One region of the Streptomyces sp. NPDC051684 genome, then DNA from elsewhere that is predicted to be linked to it. Evidence: riboswitches for the same ligand, from Rfam matches in the RefSeq annotation. Region 1 holds a riboswitch; each other region holds the start of a gene.
The links. A riboswitch is a leader RNA that binds a small molecule or an ion and turns the genes downstream of it on or off. The one in region 1 is predicted to bind cyclic di-AMP.
Positions count from the first base shown of each region.

Region 2: another riboswitch for cyclic di-AMP. It lies ahead of ACIA8D_RS04265 (M23 family metallopeptidase); the one in region 1 lies ahead of ACIA8D_RS09460 (M23 family metallopeptidase).
Region 3: another riboswitch for cyclic di-AMP. It lies ahead of ACIA8D_RS01325 (NlpC/P60 family protein); the one in region 1 lies ahead of ACIA8D_RS09460 (M23 family metallopeptidase).

Region 1 is NZ_JBITCS010000006.1:82,761-88,175, reverse strand. It holds gene ACIA8D_RS09475 (GNAT family N-acetyltransferase) at 1-1,857, opposite strand, end outside; gene ACIA8D_RS09470 (HPr family phosphocarrier protein) at 2,046-2,327, shown strand; gene ACIA8D_RS09465 (GntR family transcriptional regulator) at 2,511-3,197, opposite strand; gene ACIA8D_RS09460 (M23 family metallopeptidase) at 3,418-4,218, opposite strand; cyclic di-AMP (ydaO/yuaA leader) riboswitch at 4,231-4,394, opposite strand; gene ACIA8D_RS09455 (M16 family metallopeptidase) at 4,635-5,415, opposite strand, start outside.
Region 2 is NZ_JBITCS010000003.1:20,196-25,610, reverse strand. It holds gene ACIA8D_RS04280 (alginate lyase family protein) at 241-1,464, shown strand; tRNA gene ACIA8D_RS04275 (tRNA-Met) at 1,527-1,600, shown strand; gene ACIA8D_RS04270 (PP2C family protein-serine/threonine phosphatase) at 1,803-2,921, shown strand; cyclic di-AMP (ydaO/yuaA leader) riboswitch at 3,187-3,322, shown strand; gene ACIA8D_RS04265 (M23 family metallopeptidase) at 3,334-4,386, shown strand; gene ACIA8D_RS04260 (aldo/keto reductase) at 4,502-5,415, shown strand, end outside.
Region 3 is NZ_JBITCS010000001.1:278,377-283,791, reverse strand. It holds gene ACIA8D_RS01340 (alpha/beta fold hydrolase) at 1-8, shown strand, start outside; gene ACIA8D_RS01335 (NlpC/P60 family protein) at 18-1,058, opposite strand; gene ACIA8D_RS01330 (hypothetical protein) at 1,354-1,707, shown strand; gene ACIA8D_RS01325 (NlpC/P60 family protein) at 1,739-2,929, opposite strand; cyclic di-AMP (ydaO/yuaA leader) riboswitch at 2,937-3,089, opposite strand; gene pcrA (DNA helicase PcrA) at 3,276-5,415, shown strand, end outside.

The DNA.
Region 1 (5,415 bases):
GAGTGCTTCGGCGAGGCCGCCGAGCTCGACGTGGACGACGAGTACCGGCTTCGTGGGCCCTGTGGCGGCCGCCGCGCTCAGGGCGGCGGCGAGTTCCGCGTCCTCGGAGGGGCCCTCCCCCACGGCGGGGATGGCGGTGACCACGACGGCGTCGGTCTTCTCGTCGGCCAGCGCCTGCTCGAGCGCCGCCCGGAAGTCGGCGGCGGACGCGGCCGTCGTCAGGTCCAGCGGCGGCTTGGGGCGCAGCCCTTCGGAGAGGCACACGTCGTACGTGAGGAGACCGAGCGACTCGGAGTTGCCGAGGATGGCGACGCGCGGTCCCTCGGGCAGCGGCTGGCGGGCCAACAGGAGGCCGGTGTCCACCAGTTCGGTGATCGTGTCGACCCGGATGACTCCGGCCTGGCGCAGCAGCGCCGAGACGGTGGCGTACGGGAGGCGGGTGGCGCGCACCGCGTGGCCCGTGGGCGCGATGCCGCTGTGCCGGGCGCCCTGCACGACCACCAGGGGCTTGGCGGCGGCGGTGCGGCGGGCGAGGCGGGTGAACTTGCGGGGGTTGCCAATCGATTCGAGGTACATGAGGGCGACGTCGGTGTCCGCGTCGTCGTACCAGTACTGAAGGACGTCGTTCCCGGAGACGTCCGCGCGGTTGCCCGCGGAGACGAATGTGGAGACCCCGCTGGCGCCGGTGACGCCGCCGCCCCTGCGGTGCAGGCGGGACAGGAGGGCGATGCCGATGGCGCCGGACTGGGCGAACAGGCCGATGCGCCCGGGGCGCGGCATCTCGGGGGCGAGCGAGGCGTTGAGCCGTACCTCCGGTGACGTGTTGACGACCCCGAAGGCGTTCGGCCCGACGATGCGCATCCCGTAGCTGCGGGCCTGGCGGACCAGGGCGCGCTGGCGCTCGCGGCCCTCGTCGCCGCTCTCGGCGTAGCCGGCGGAGACCACGACGAGGCCCTGTACGCCGCGCTCGCCGCACTCGGCGACCACCTCGGGGACGTCCGGCGCGGGCACGGCGACGACCGCCAGGTCGACGGTTTCGGCCGGATCGATGTCGTGTACGGAGCGGTGGGCGGGCACGCCGTCGATCTCGGTGACGTCGTCCCCGAAGGCCTGGTTCACCGCGTACAGGCGGCCGGTGAATCCGGCGTCCTTCAGGTTGTCGAGAACGCTGCGGCCCACTCCTCCGGCCGCACGCCCCACGCCGATCACGGCGACGGAGCCGGGTGCGAGCAGGCGCTGCACCGAGCGGGCCTCGGCGCGCTGCTCGCGCGCGTGCTGCACCGCGAGCGAGGCCTCCGTGGGCTCGATGTCGAACTCCAGGCGGACGACGCCGTCCTCGAAGCTGCGCTTCTGCGTGTATCCGGCGTCCCGGAAGACCTTGATCATCTTGCTGTTGGCGGGCAGCACCTCGGCGGCGAACCGGCGGATGCCGCGCTCCCGGGCGACGGCCGCGATGTGCTCCAGGAGCGCGGAGGCGACGCCGCGGCCCTGGTGGGCGTCCTGCACGAGGAAGGCGACCTCCGCCTCGTCGGCGGGCGCTGTCGCCGGCATGCCCTGCGCGTTGATCCGGTCGTAGCGCACCGTGGCGATGAACTCGCCGCCCACGGTCACCGCGAGGCCGACCCGGTCCACGTAGTCGTGATGGGTGAAGCGGTGCACGTCCTTGGCGGACAGGCGGGGGTAGGGCGCGAAGAAGCGGTAGTACTTCGACTCGTCCGAGACCTGCTCGTAGAAGCTGGTCAGGTGCTCGGCGTCCGCGGTCGTGATGGGCCTGATCCGCGCGGTGCCGCCGTCGCGCAGCACCACGTCGGCCTCCCAGTGGGCGGGGTACACATGCCGGTCCGACGGGGTCTCCATGCCGCAAGAGTAGGGCCGGGCACCGACGGACGGCGGTCGGTCGTACGGGTCGCGGCCCGTGCGTACGGAAGGCACCCTATGGAGGACCGAAGGGCCGTGCCGGCGAGGACCTGGGTCCGCGTCACGCACGCCTCCCGGTATGGAACACTGGTCTAGACAACCGTGAGACACCTGAAGGGCAGCATCACATGGCTGAGCGCCGCGTCAACGTCGGCTGGGCCGAGGGCCTCCACGCCCGCCCCGCTTCCATCTTCGTCCGCGCTGCCACGGCGGCCGGCGTTCCCGTGACGATCGCCAAGGCCGACGGCAACCCCGTCAACGCCGCCTCCATGCTGGCCGTGCTCGGCCTGGGCGCGCAGGGCGGCGAGGAGATCGTGCTGGCCTCCGACGCCGAGGGCGCGGACGCCGCGCTCGACCGTCTGGCGAAGCTGGTCGCCGAGGGGCTCGAGGAGCTTCCCGAGACCGTCTGACGTAAAAGACAAAAGCTGTACGACTGAGCCGCGCGCCCCTTTCGGGGGTGCGCGGCTTTTTCGTTCACTGCCGCGCCGAGAATTGGGCGACGGAAAGCAGGCGGAAATAGGCAGCGGAAATACCCCCGCACCTCGTCCGACCCATTCACCGAATAGCGCACTTATTTGTATACGGCGCCGTTGTTAAATCTGGCGGCCCACCGTGTTGACTGCATGTTGCGAAGTCCTCACACGCTCGCCCGCGCGGGGGGCGCGCAACTTGTGGGCGGCCGTCGCGCGCTCGGTGTGCAGGGCGGCCAGGGCGCGCGCACGCTCCGCGTCGCCCCGCGCCACGGCGTCGACGATGGCGCCGTGCTCGGCCCAGGACTCGACCGGTCGGGCCGGACTCTCCACGGCGTACATCCAGGCGATCTTGTGCCGGAGCTGGGTGAGCAGGGTGATCAGGCCGGGGCTGCCGGAGGCCTGGACGAGCGTCTCGTGGAACCAGCTTCCGAGGGAGCGCAGATCCTCGCTCTGACCCCGCCTGGCGCGCTCCTGCCCCAGCCTGACCAGGCCGCGCAGGACCTTGAGGTGGGCCTCGGTGCGGCGCTGCGCGGCGCGGGCGGCACCCATGGGTTCGAGCAGCATGCGGATCTCCAGGAGGTCGGCCGCCTCCCGCTCGGTGGGTTCGGCCACGCACGCGCCCGCGTGCCTGCGCGTGACGACGAACCCCTCCGCCTCCAGGGTGCGCAGCGCCTCCCTTACGGGCACGCGCGAGACCCCGTAGCGGCGCGCGAGCAGTTCCTCGGTGAGTCTGCCGCCGCGCTCGTAGACGCCGGCGACGATGTCGTCGCGGATCGCTGTGCATACCGACTGCGCGGGAATGCGCATGACTCGACCTCCGCCTCAATGCCCGCGATACGCGGTCGATTGACGCCCGGTCAAACACGCGTGACGCGCGGCCGGAACGTTTACCGGGAGACTCTATTCCACCGGACTTGAATTTCCGACGAGGGAACTGAATCCGGGGATATTTTTTGGACAGTGCGGACCCGAGCACGCGAAAGCCCCGGCTCGGTGAGCCGGGGCTTTCGTGGAGTGTGCTGTCGGGTCAGACGTTCACACCGTGCTGGCGCAGGTACGCGACGGGGTCGATGTCCGAGCCGTAGTCGGGGCCGGTGCGGGCCTCGAAGTGGAGGTGCGGGCCCGTGACGTTGCCGGTCGCCCCGGAGAGGCCTATCTGCTGGCCGGGGGTGACGTCCTGGCCGACGGAGACGCCGATCGAGGACATGTGACCGTACTGGGTGTACGTACCGTCGTTCATCTTGATCACGACGTTGTTGCCGTACGCGCCGCCCCAGCCGGCCTCGACGACGGTGCCGCGGCCGACCGCGTGCACCGAGGTGCCGCTGGAGGCGTGGAAGTCGATGCCGGTGTGGCTGCCGGAGGACCACAGGCCGCTGCCGGCCTGGTAGGAGGTGGAGACGTACGAGCCGGAGATCGGCGCCACGAAGCTGTTCAGGCGCTTGCGCTCGGCCTCACGGGCGGCGCGCTCCTTGGCCTCGCGCTCCTTCTTGGCCTTCTCCGCGGCCCGCTTCTTGGCCTCGGCCTCGGCCTTGCGCTTGGCCTCCTCGGCCTTCTTCTTCGCCTCGGCCTCGGCCTTCGCCTTGGCGGCGGCCTTCTGCTGCGCGGAGGCCTGCGCGTCGATCTGGTCGGCGAGGGAGTCGCCGATGGCGACGGCCTGCGTGAGGCCGTCGTGCGGCACTGCCGCGGTGTCGGCGGCGAGGGCGGGGGCGGCGAGACCGCCCACCACGCCCGTCGTGGTGATCGCGGCGACGCCCGCGACCTGAGCGGTGGTACGCGTCAGGCGGCTGGGACGGCGGTGCTTCCCGGTGGCACGGGTGAACCCCATGAAGTGGCTGGTCCTTTCCTTCCTTCTCGCCTACCGGGTTAGCTGACGGGTTCGGAGCAGGAAGGTCTCCTACAGGCCCCCTCCCCTGACGGGAAGAGCGCCCGATTCACCCCAGGGACTTCGGTGGGTCCCCGGCTCCCCTGGCTCGCACCACGGGGACTCGGCGATGACTGTCCGGTGTCGCGGGCGCGACGTACGTCTGGCGGACAGCCGGAGGGAACGCTAAGCGGGGCGTCTTTGGATCGACAAACAGAACCCGGCTTTTGTAGTGCACGCCACAGACCAGAGAGGCAACCTCTACACCAATTCGGACATTTGTGATCGTGTAGTGATTGAAGAAGATCGTGACGGACACCACGAAGCCCCGGCGGCCGAGGACGGCGCCGGGGCTTCGTGAGCTGCCTCGGGAAACGCGGTCAGCCCGCGACCACCGTGACCTCGCCGATGCCGAGCGCCTTGACCGGCTCCTCGATCTGCGCGGCGTCGCCCACGAGGATCGTCACCAGACGATCCGCGGGGAACGCGCTCACGACGGCCGCCGTGGCCTCCACGGTGCCCGTGGCGGCCAGCTGCCGGTAGACCTGCGCCTGGAAGTCGTCCGGCAGGTGCTGCTCGACCTGGTCGGCGAGGGTGCTCGCGACGGCCGCGGCGGTCTCGAACTTCAGCGGGGCCACGCCCACCAAGTTCTGCACGGCGGTGTCCCGTTCGGCATCCGTGAGCCCCTCGGCCGCCAGCGTGCGCAGCACCTTCCAGAGGTCGTCGAGCGCGGGCCCGGTGTTCGGCGTGTCCACCGAGCCGCTGATGGCGAGCATCGCCGCACCGCTGCCGTCGGGCGCGGAACGCAGCACCTGGGCGAAGGAGCGCACACCGTAGGTGTAGCCCTTCTCCTCGCGCAGCACGCGGTCCAGACGCGACGTCAGGGTGCCGCCCAGGCAGTACGTGCCGAGGACCTGAGCGGGCCACACACGGTCGTGCTTGTCCGGTCCGACCCGGCCGATGAGCAACTGGGTCTGCACGGCGCCCGGGCGGTCCACAATGATCACGCGGCCGGTGTCGTCGGCGACGACCGGGGGCACCGGGCGCGGCTCGGCGGTGTCGCCCGTCCAGGCGCCGAGCGTGTCGGCGAGGAGGGCGTCCAGGTCGATGCCCGTCAGGTCACCGACGACGACGGCCGTGGCGGTGGCGGGGCGTACGTGG
Region 2 (5,415 bases), on a different contig from region 1:
CACCGCTCAGGAGCACGAGCACAGGTCATGGCTCCAGCCGATCGCCGTGTCGAGGACGAGCGGTTCGGCTGTTCCGGCAGGCCGAGTGCCGCGGACACGGAGTGCGCGAGAAGGGCGGCAAGAAGCGACAAGCAGGGCGTCAGGAGAGGCCGCTGACCGGTCGCACACGACCGGCGCAACAGATCCTGCGGCAGCGGCCTCCACGCGTCAGGCTGCCATTGATCCGACCGGAGGTGTTGCATGGCAGCGGGCGCACGGACGCGACGCGTTCTTCTGGGGGGCCTCGTCCCCCTGTTGGTGGTGGCCGCGACGGCGTGCGGCGCGTCCACCCGGACCGACTCCGACGTGGGGGCGCACCCCGAGCACCGGCCCTCCGGCGGCCCCTTCGCGCACCCCGGCGTCCTCGTCGGCAAGGGTCAACTGGCCGCGGTCCGCGACCACGTGGCCCGCAAACAGGAGCCGTGGATCTCCGCGTACAAGGAGATGAGCGCCAGCAAGTACGCCGACCTCGACTACGAGGCCAAGCCGTACGCGACCGTGGAGTGCCCCTTCGACGCCCAGGCCGGACAGGGCTGCGTCGAGGAGCGCGAGGACGCCATCGCCGCCTATACGCAGGCCCTGCTGTGGAACATCACCCGTGACAGGGCCCACGCCGCCAAGGCCGTCGAGATCATGAACGCCTGGGCGGACAAGGTCACCGGGCACAGCGAGGACAACGCCGGGCTCCAGGCCGCATGGGCCGGCACGTCCTGGGCGAAGGCCGGCGAACTCATGCAGTACACGTACAAGAACTGGCCGGACGGGCAGGAGCTGAAGTTCCAGCGGATGCTGCGCGAGGCGTATCTGCCCGAAGTGCGCGGCGGTTCCGCCGACTTCAACGGCAACTGGGACCTGGTGATGGCCGACGCGACGATGAGCATGGCCGTCTACCTCAACGACCAGAGCGCCTTCGACCAGGCCGTCGGGCACTTCCGCGCCCGCGTCCCCGCGTACTTCTACCTCTCCTCCGACGGAAAGCTGCCGGTGAAACCGAAGGGCAGCGGCATCGACACCCCGAAGGAACTGCAGACGTACTGGTTCGGGCAGAAGACCTTCAAGGACGGGCTCGCGCAGGAGACCTGCCGCAACTTCAAGCACGCCAGCTACTCCCTCGCCGCCACCTCCCACATGGCCGAGACCGCCTGGCACCAGGGCGTCGACCTGTACGGGGAGGTGAAGGACCGGCTCGCCGCCGCGCTCGAACTGCACTCCAAGTACCAGCTGGGCGCCAAGGCCCCGTCCTGGCTGTGCGGCGGGAAGGTGCAGCGCGACATGGGGCCCGACACGGAGGTCGGCCTCCAGCACCTGCAGGGGCGGCTGAAGATGGATCTCCCGCAGACCGAGAAGCTCACCCGCACGCAGCGGCCGGAGGGGACGGACGACCTGTTCGTGGCGTGGGAGACGCTCACGCACGCCGCCGCGTGAGCGGTCACGCGAACCGATTCGCGTTCACTCCCCCTGATGGCGTAGAGTTGTGAACACAACGGCGCGGGGTGGAGCAGCTCGGTAGCTCGCTGGGCTCATAACCCAGAGGTCGCAGGTTCAAATCCTGTCCCCGCTACTGAAGACCGAGGCCGGAATCTCATCGAGATTCCGGCCTCGGTTTTTTTCTGTCCCCGTGTCCGCCCGCGCCGCCTGTGTCGCCGGTGTTGCGCCCGTCACGTTCCCCACCCGTACGGCCCACCCCTGCTCGCCTCGGCGCCGCCGTGCAGGAACTCTTGGTGAGACGCCGGAAGCTGGCAGGGAGCGGCAGGAGACGAGTGGTGGGGCAGCGAACAGGAGGCACCGGCGGGAGACGGAGGGGGCGCGACTCCGAGGTCGCGGGCACCCGGGTCTTCCTGCGGCTGCTGCCCCTGCTGCTCGTCGTCGGCGGCGCGGTCTACGAGTACGTGACCCCCAGCGGCTTTCCCGGCGCCCCCCTGTTCAGCGCGGCGCCCCTGGTGGCCGCCCCGTTCTTCTCGCTCGGTGCGACGGTCCTGGTCGGCGTGGTGTCGATCGGCGCGATCGTCGCGGTGCACCTGCGCTTCACGGAACACCTCGACTCCGTGTTCGTCACCGAGATCGTCACCGTGGCCACCGTCTGCCTGCTGGCCTGTGTGCTCAACCGGATCGTGTACCGCAGCTACCAGCAGCTGGCCTCCGCCCGCGAGATCGCCCAGGCCGCGCAGTTGGCGGTGCTGCCCGAACCGGCCCGCCGGCTCGGCGGTCTCGCCATCGCGGCGCGCTACGAGGCGGCGCAGGCCGACGCGTTCATCGGCGGTGACCTGTATGCGGTCCAGGACACCCCGCACGGCATCCGGATCATCGTCGGTGACGTGCGCGGCAAGGGCCTCGGCGCGGTCGCCGCGGTCGCCGTCGTCATCGGCGCGTTCCGGGAGGCCGCCGAGCAGGAGGGTTCCCTGGAGGCGGTCGCCCAGCGCCTGGAGCGGGCCCTGGCCCGCGAGGGCACCCGGCGCAGCGGCATCGACGACTTCGAGGGCTTCACCACCGCGGTGCTCGCCGAGATCCCGCACGGCGTCGACCTCGTCCGGGTCCTCAACCGCGGTCACCCCGCCCCGCTGCTGCTGCTCGGCGACGGCACCGTACGCGCACTCGACCCGTGCCAGGCGGCGCTGCCGCTCGGCATGAGCGAACTCGGCAGCTGGCCCGACCGGGCCGTCGAGGCGGCGTTCCCGTCCGCGGCCACGCTGCTGCTCTACACCGACGGGCTCTCCGAGGCGCGCGACCCGAGCGGCCGCTTCTACGATCCGGCGGCGCGGCTGTCCGGCCGTGTCTTCCCGGGGCCCGAGGAACTCCTCGCGGCCCTCGCCGCGGAGGTGCGCGCGCACACCGGCAACGGGACGACGGACGACATGGCGCTGCTCGCCGTGCGGCGCACCTGAGGTCCTTGATCGTTTGTTACCCGAGGTAGCCGACCGTAGTCGAACGGCGTCGCTCCGCATAACAATTGACGCACCGTCAGAAGATTGAGTTCGTTGAATGTGGGCAGGGTGTGACGTCAACTCGCCCCGATCCGCCCACTGGTGTCCCGATAAGTCCTGGCCAGAGTCGTGAACGATCAGTGGGAAGCGCTTGGAATTACTGTCTGCTGTCTATTAACGTTCGATAACGCAGCGCGGTCGTCCCAGCCGTCACAAGAGACGGCTCCGTGCGCACGCGCCTAATCCCGCAAGGGAGCCGGGGAACCACCAACTTGGGGTGAATCGGACACCTTTGGTGTTCGTAGGAGACCTTCCTGCTCCGAACCCGTCAGCTAACCCGGTAGGCGAGAAGGAAGGAAAGGAGAGCGCCCCCGTGGCGTCCAACCGGCCTGCCCCCGACTTCTTCTACGGCCCCGAAGACCACTCCGGCGTCGAGCAGGAGACCTGGGAGGAGTGGAATCCCACCGAGGATTCCGTCGCTCCCCTCCGCGGCAGGCATCGCGTAGCCCGCCGTCGCGGTGGATTCGCGCGCAGCTCCACTGTTCTCGGCGTCGGCGTGGTCGCCGCCGTCGGTGCGGGCGGTATCGCCACCGCACAGGGCGGCAAGCCGCCGGTCCACATCTCCATGCCCGACCTCTCCGCGGTCAAGGACTCGCTGCCCGAGGCCAAGTCGCTGCCGGGTGTGGGCTCGCTGATATCCGACGGTTCGGACTCCGGTTCCGACTCCGACGCCACGGCCTCCCCGCTGAGCGGCGCCGGAATCACCCAGGCCGAGGCCGCCGACGGACAGACCGGCGCCGGCGAGGCGCTGCGGGCCCGCATCATGCAGCAGGCCGAGACGCAGCAGGACGCGGCCGACGCCACCGCGAAGCAGGCCGCCGAGGAAGCCGCCGCCAAGCAGGCCGCCGAGGAGGCCGCCGCCAAGCAGGACGCGGCCAGGGCCAAGGAGATCGCCGCGAAGAAGAAGGCCGAGGCGGAGGCCCGCCGCAAGGCCGAGGCCGAGCGCCTGCGCAAGCTGGCCGCCTCCTTCAAGCTCCCGGTCGCCTCCTACACGCTCTCCGGCACCTTCGGCCAGCCCGGCTCCATGTGGTCCTCCGGCTACCACACGGGTCTGGACTTCGCCGCCTCCACCGGTACCCCGATCCGCGCCATCCACTCCGGCACGGTCACGGAGGCCGGCTGGGCGGGCGCGTACGGCTACCGCACGGTGCTCACCCTCGACGACGGCACCGAGCTGTGGTTCTGCCACCAGTCCTCGCTCAATGTCAGCGCGGGCCAGAAGGTCTCCACCGGCGATGTCATCGGCCGCGTGGGCGCCACCGGCAATGTCACCGGGCCGCACCTCCACCTGGAGGTCCACCCCGACGGGCAGTCCACCGGCGTCGACCCGGCGTCCTGGCTGCGCGACAAGGGCCTCACCCCCTGAGAGCCTGTGAACCCCGGCGGTCCTGGCGCTGACCCCCCGACGTCAGGGCTGCCGGTTCGCCCTTGCTCCGCCCGATCCCGGAATACCGTGTTCCGTACGGGTGTTGAGGCAGGGCATGACTTCCTCCTCTCCCTCGCTGCGCAAGCTCGGCACCTCCGACCTCGAGGTCTTCCCGCTGAACCTGGGCGGCAACGTCTTCGGCTGGACCGCCGACGAGGCCACGTCCTTCGCCGTGCTCGACGCGTACGTCGCCGCGGGCGGCAACTTCATCGACACCGCCGACGTGTACTCGGCCTGGGTGGACGGCAACCGGGGCGGTGAGTCGGAGACCGTCATCGGCAAGTGGCTCGCCTCGCGCGGCCGCCGCGACGACGTGGTCGTCGCCACCAAGGGCAGCCAGCACCCCGAGTTCCAGGGCCTGTCCGCCGCCACCATCAAGGCCGCGGCCGACGCCTCCCTGAAGCGCCTGGGCACCGACCACATCGACCTGTACTACACGCACTACGACAACCCCGAGGTGCCGGTCGAGGAGATCATCGGCGCCCTCGACGAACTGGTGAAGGCGGGCAAGGTACGACACATCGCCGCGTCCAACATCTCCGCGCGGCGCCTTCAGGAGTCCCTCGACTTCTCCGACCGCGAGGGCCTCGCCCGCTACGTCGCGCTCCAGCCGCACTACAACCTCGTCTCGCGCGACACGTACGAGGGCGAACTCCAGGACGTCGCCGCCCGCGGGGGCCTCGGGGCCGCGCCGTACTCCGCGCTCGCCTCCGGCTTCCTGACCGGCAAGTACCGGCCGGGGCAGCAGGTCGACAGCCCCCGCGCGGGCAAGGCCGGCGCGTACCTGGAGACCGAGCGCGGGCAGCGGGTCCTCACCGTCCTCGACGAGGTCGCGCGCGCCCACGACACCGAGATCGCCACGGTCGCCCTCGCCTGGCTCGCCGCGCAGCCCACGGTGACGGCGCCGATCGCGTCCGCGCGCACCCGCGAACAGCTCCCGGCGCTGCTCGCGGCGGCGGACCTGCACCT
Region 3 (5,415 bases), on a different contig from region 1:
CCGCCTGACGGCGCGGCTCACGCCACCCGCGTCGCCCCCGCGAACGGCATCTCGTCGATCGGGGCCACCCGCACCGGTGCGCTCGGGTTCGGGGCGTGGATCATCTTGCCGCCTCCGATGTAGAGGCCCACGTGGCTGATCGAGGAGTAGAAGAAGACCAGGTCGCCGGGTTGGAGCTGGGACTTCGGGACCCGCTGTCCGGCGTCGATCTGGCTGTAGGTGGTCCGGGGGATCGAGACCCCCGCCGCCTTGTACGCGGCCTGCGTCAGGCCCGAGCAGTCGAAGGCGGAGGGACCGGTGGCGCCCCATACGTAGGGGCTGCCAAGGGCGCCGTAGGCGAAGGAGATCGCGGCCTTGGCGCGGGAGTTGGGGGCCTGGGAGAGGTCGGCGCGCTCCGCGGAGCGTGAGGCGTGCCCGCTCTGTGCGGCGGAAGAGGTGCGCTCTTCGGGGGTGAGGCGGTCGAGGAGGCGGCGGGCCTCCGAGAGTTTTCGCTTCACCTTCTTCTTGTTGTCCGCCAGCTCCGCCTTCTTGGCGCGCAGTTCGGAGAGCGTGCCGTCGGCGTCGCCGCGCAGCTGGTCGATCTCGCGGAGTTCGCCCTGTACGCGGGTGACCGCGGCGGCCTGCCGCGCGCCGATGCGCTCCGTGAGCGAGGCCTTGTCGAGATAGGCGTCGGGGGAGGAGGAAAGGAGCAGCTGGACCGACGGGTCCACGCCTCCCGTGCGGTATTGGGAGGCCGCCACCGAACCCAGCTTCGCGCGCTCGGAGTTGAGGGACTCGGTGCGCCGGGACGCCTCGTCCTGGAGGGCGTCCACCTTCTTGCGCGCGCCGTCCGCCTGCTCCTTCGCGCCGTTGTACTTCTGGGTGGCGACCTCCGCCTCCTGGTACAGCCGGTCGACCTTCGCCTTCACCTGGGCGGGGCTGAACTCAGGCTCCGCGTGCGCCGCCCCGCCGTCGAGGGCGGTGACGCCGGCCGCGGAGGCGAGGGCGAGGGTGGCCGCGGTGCGGGCCCTGCCGGCGCTGAGCGGACGCGGTCGGGGCTTGCGGTGTGCTGCCGGCACAAGGTCCTCCTCTGGGGGCCGCCCGCGAACCGCACGAGCCCCGGTCGCGCGTCCGGCGGCGGCCCGCACAGGGGGAGCGGGTCGCCGCCGGACCTTTCTCGGCGGTGGTGTCCGACTGCCGCCCCTGGCCCGGGCGGCGGTGGGGAGCCGGTCACCTGAGCAAGGACGCTAAACCTCCGCGTAACGGGTTGGTGGCTGATTGTTCGCAACTGGCCCATTTGTTACGGGTGGTGGCAGAGGGTGACCGCTGGGCCTCCGAAGTGGTCCGAAACGGGCCCAAGTAGGCTCCGGCCCCATGGACGTACTCATCAACCTCTTCGTCGGTCTGCACATCATCGGCATCGCCTCGCTGCTCGGCGGCTTCCTCACGCAGATGTCGGCGATGAAGGAGGGCACGGCCCGCTTCAACAAGGCGATGCTGCACGGCGCCCTGACCATGCTGGTGACCGGTGTCGCCCTGGTCGGCCTCAACCAGGCCGACGGCAGCACCGTCAACAACATCAAGATCGGCGTGAAGCTCGCCATCCTGATCGTGATCCTCGGCATCGTCTATGTGAAGCGGGACGAGGAGAAGGCGGAGAAGGGCCTGTTCGCGACGGTCGGCGCGCTCACCGTCGCGAACATCTTCATTGCGGTGCTCTGGACCTGATCACTGGCGTCATCGGCAGCGCCGGCCGGGCTCAGGCAGGCCGCACCACGCTGTGGATCGACGACGTGCCGTCGTAGTAGATCGACTCCTCGCGCACGACCGCGCCCGGCTTCGGCGCGTGGACCATCATGCCGTCGCCCATGTATAGGCCGACGTGGCTGATGTCGTCGTAGAAGAACACCAGGTCACCGGGTTGGATGTCGGAGAGCGGCACCGTCTTGCCGATCTCGACCTGGTCCCAGGTCGTGCGCGGCAGCGAGATCCCCGCGGACTTCCACGCCGCCGCCGTCAGACCCGAGCAGTCGTACGAGTCCGGTCCCGTGGCACCCCACACGTACGGCTTGCCCTCCTGCGCCTTGGCGAACGCGAGCGCCTGCGCGGCCTTCGTCGCGTACGAGGCGTCCGAGGAACCGGACGAGGATCCGGAAGAGGAACCGGAGGACGAGCCGGACGACTGCTCCTGCTCCCTCGCCCGCTCGGCCGCCTTCCGCTTCGCGTCCTCCGCGGCCTTCTGCTTGGCGGCCAGCTCCGCCGCCTTCTTGCGGGCGGCCTCCTCCTTGGCCTTCTCGATCGCCGCGAGCCGCGCCTTCTCCTCGGCGGTCAGCTTGGACAGCAGCTGCCGCGCATCGGAGAGCTTCGTCTGCACGGTCTCCTTCGTGGACCTCAGCTCCGTCTGCGAGTCGGTGAGGTCCTCAAGGCTCGACTGCGCCTCGGTGCGCTTCTTCGCGGTCTCGCGCGTCTGCTTCTGATAGTCGTCGATCGACTTCTTCTGCTCGTCGGTCAGCCGGCTCATCAGCTGGCGCTGCGAGAAGTAGTCCTCCGGGTCGTCCGCGAGGAACATGGTCGCGGTGTCGCTCACACTGCCCGAGCGGTACTGCTCAGCGGCGTATCTGCCGAGCTTCTGGCGGGCCGTGTTCATGTCCTCCGTGCGCTGCGCGACATCGTCGAGGAGCTTGTCGACCTGCTGTTTCTTGGCGTCGGTCCGTTCCTTCGCCCCGTTGTACTTCTGGGTGGCGACCTCGGCCTGCCGGTAGAGGGTGTCGACCTTCTTCTGCACCTCTTCGAGGCGCGGCTTGGACGACGGCTGCGCGGGCGCGGCCTGTGCGGTCTGCGAGAGCAGGGCCACGGAGGTGAGGGCGGCGGTGGTGATGCCGACCGCGGGGGTCGTGCGGAGGCCGCCCGTCATCCGGGACCGGCTGCGGGGCTTGCGGTGCGACGCCAAGGCAGGCGACTCCTTCCGTCGTCCGCCTACCGGGTTAGCTGTCGGGTTCGGGCGTGGTGCGCGGAAGGCTGCCCTACGGTCGGCTGACCGATTCACCCCAAGGTCGGTTGGGTCCCCGGTTCCCTGCCTCGCGGCGTACGGGACTCGGCGGGGGCTTCCCGTTCGCCGCGACATTCGCGGACGGGGGGACGGGCTGCCCGGCTGCACCGTAGCCAACTCGTGTGGCTGCTGTGAAGGTTGATGTTCGATATGCCCGATACATTTTCGTGATCTGCCCTCCGGCGGGCTCTTGGAGTTCCGAAGGCAGCCACAGGTTGTCAGTGGGGCGGCCTAGACTCGTAGAGCGATGAGCAGCCTCTTTGACGACAGCTTCCTGACCGGCCTCCAGAAGGGCGCGCCCGGCTCTCCGAGCGGTGAGCAGGAACCCCCGCCGCCGCCTCCGGACCCCGAGTACGACGACGGGGCCCCGGAGCCGATGCCGGACGGGCTGTTCGGCGTGCCCCCGGAGCGGGACGCGTACTACCGGGACGGCGCCCCGCGCCCCGTCCTCGACTCGGCGACCCTCCTGGAGGGGCTGAACGAGAACCAGCAGGCGGCCGTCGTGCACGGCGGCACTCCGCTGCTCATCGTCGCGGGCGCCGGCTCCGGCAAGACCCGCGTCCTCACGCACCGCATCGCGTACCTGCTCGCCGAGCGCGGCGTGCACCCCGGCCAGATCCTCGCGATCACGTTCACGAACAAGGCCGCGGGCGAGATGAAGGAGCGTGTCGAGGACCTGGTGGGCCCGCGGGCGAACGCGATGTGGGTCTCCACCTTCCACAGCGCGTGCGTGCGCATCCTGCGCCGCGAGTCGAAGAAGCTCGGCTTCACGTCCTCCTTCTCGATCTACGACGCCGCCGACAGCAAGCGGCTCATGGCGCTCGTCTGCCGCGACCTGGACCTGGACCCGAAGAAGTTCCCGCCGAAGTCCTTCAGCGCCAAGATCAGCAACCTCAAGAACGAGCTGATCGACGAGGAGGACTTCGCCGCGACCGCCGCCGACGGCTTCGAGAAGACCCTCGCCCAGGCCTACGCGATGTACCAGGCACGCCTGCGCGAGGCGAACGCGCTGGACTTCGACGACCTGATCATGACGACGGTCAACCTGCTGCGCGCGTTCCCGGACGTCGCCGAGCACTACCGCCGCCGCTTCCGCCACGTCCTCGTCGACGAGTACCAGGACACCAACCACGCGCAGTACGCGCTGGTGCGCGAGTTGGTCGGTCCCGCCGAGGGCGAGGGCGCCGACCCGGCCGAGCTGTGCGTCGTGGGTGACGCGGACCAGTCGATCTACGCCTTCCGCGGCGCCACGATCCGCAACATCCTCGACTTCGAGGACGACTACCCCAACGCGAAGACGATCCTGCTGGAGCAGAACTACCGCTCCACGCAGACCATCCTCAGCGCGGCGAACGCGGTGATCGAGCGCAACGAATCGCGCCGCCCGAAGAACCTGTGGACCAACGAGGGCCCCGGCGCCCAGATCACCGGCTACGTCGCGGACACCGAGCACGACGAGGCGCAGTTCATCGCCGACGAGATCGACCGGCTCACCGACGCGGGCGACGCGCTCGCGGGCGACGTCGCGGTCTTCTACCGGACGAACGCGCAGTCCCGTGTCTTCGAAGAGATCTTCATCCGCACCGGCCTGCCCTACAAGGTCGTCGGCGGCGTCCGCTTCTACGAGCGCAAGGAAGTCAGGGACGTCCTGGCCTACCTGCGGGTGCTCTCCAACCCCGAGGACTCGGTGCCGCTGCGCCGCATCCTCAACGTGCCCAAGCGCGGCATCGGCGACCGCGCCGAAGCGATGATCGACGCGCTCTCCCAGCGCGAGAAGATCTCCTTCCCGCAGGCGCTGCGCCGCGTCGACGAGGCGTACGGGATGGCGGCCCGCTCGGCGAACGCCGTGAAGCGGTTCAACACGCTGATGGAGGACCTCCGCACGATCGTGGAGTCGGGCGCCGGCCCGGCCACGGTCCTCGAGGCGATCCTGGAGCGCACCGGATACCTCGCCGAACTGCAGGCCTCCACCGACCCGCAGGACGAGACCCGGATCGAGAACCTTCAGGAACTCGCCGCCGTGGCGCTGGAGTTCGAGCAGGAGTCCGCCGCGGGCGAGGAGACGGCGGAGGGCGAGACCGCGACGAGTGGCGGAGGGCTCTCCGACTTCCTGGAGCGCGTCGCCCTCGTCGCCGACTCCGACCAGATCCCTGACGACGAGGAGAACAGCGACGGCGTCATCACGCTGATGACGCTGCACACCGCCAAGGGCCTGGAGTTCCCCGTCGTCTTCCTGACGGGTCTTGAGGACGGCGTCTTCCCGCACATGCGCTCCCTCGGCCAGGCCAAGGAGCTGGAGGAGGAGCGCCGCCTCGCGTACGTGGGCATCACCCGCGCGCGCCAGCGCCTCTATCTGACCCGTGCCTCGATGCGCAGCGCCTGGGGGC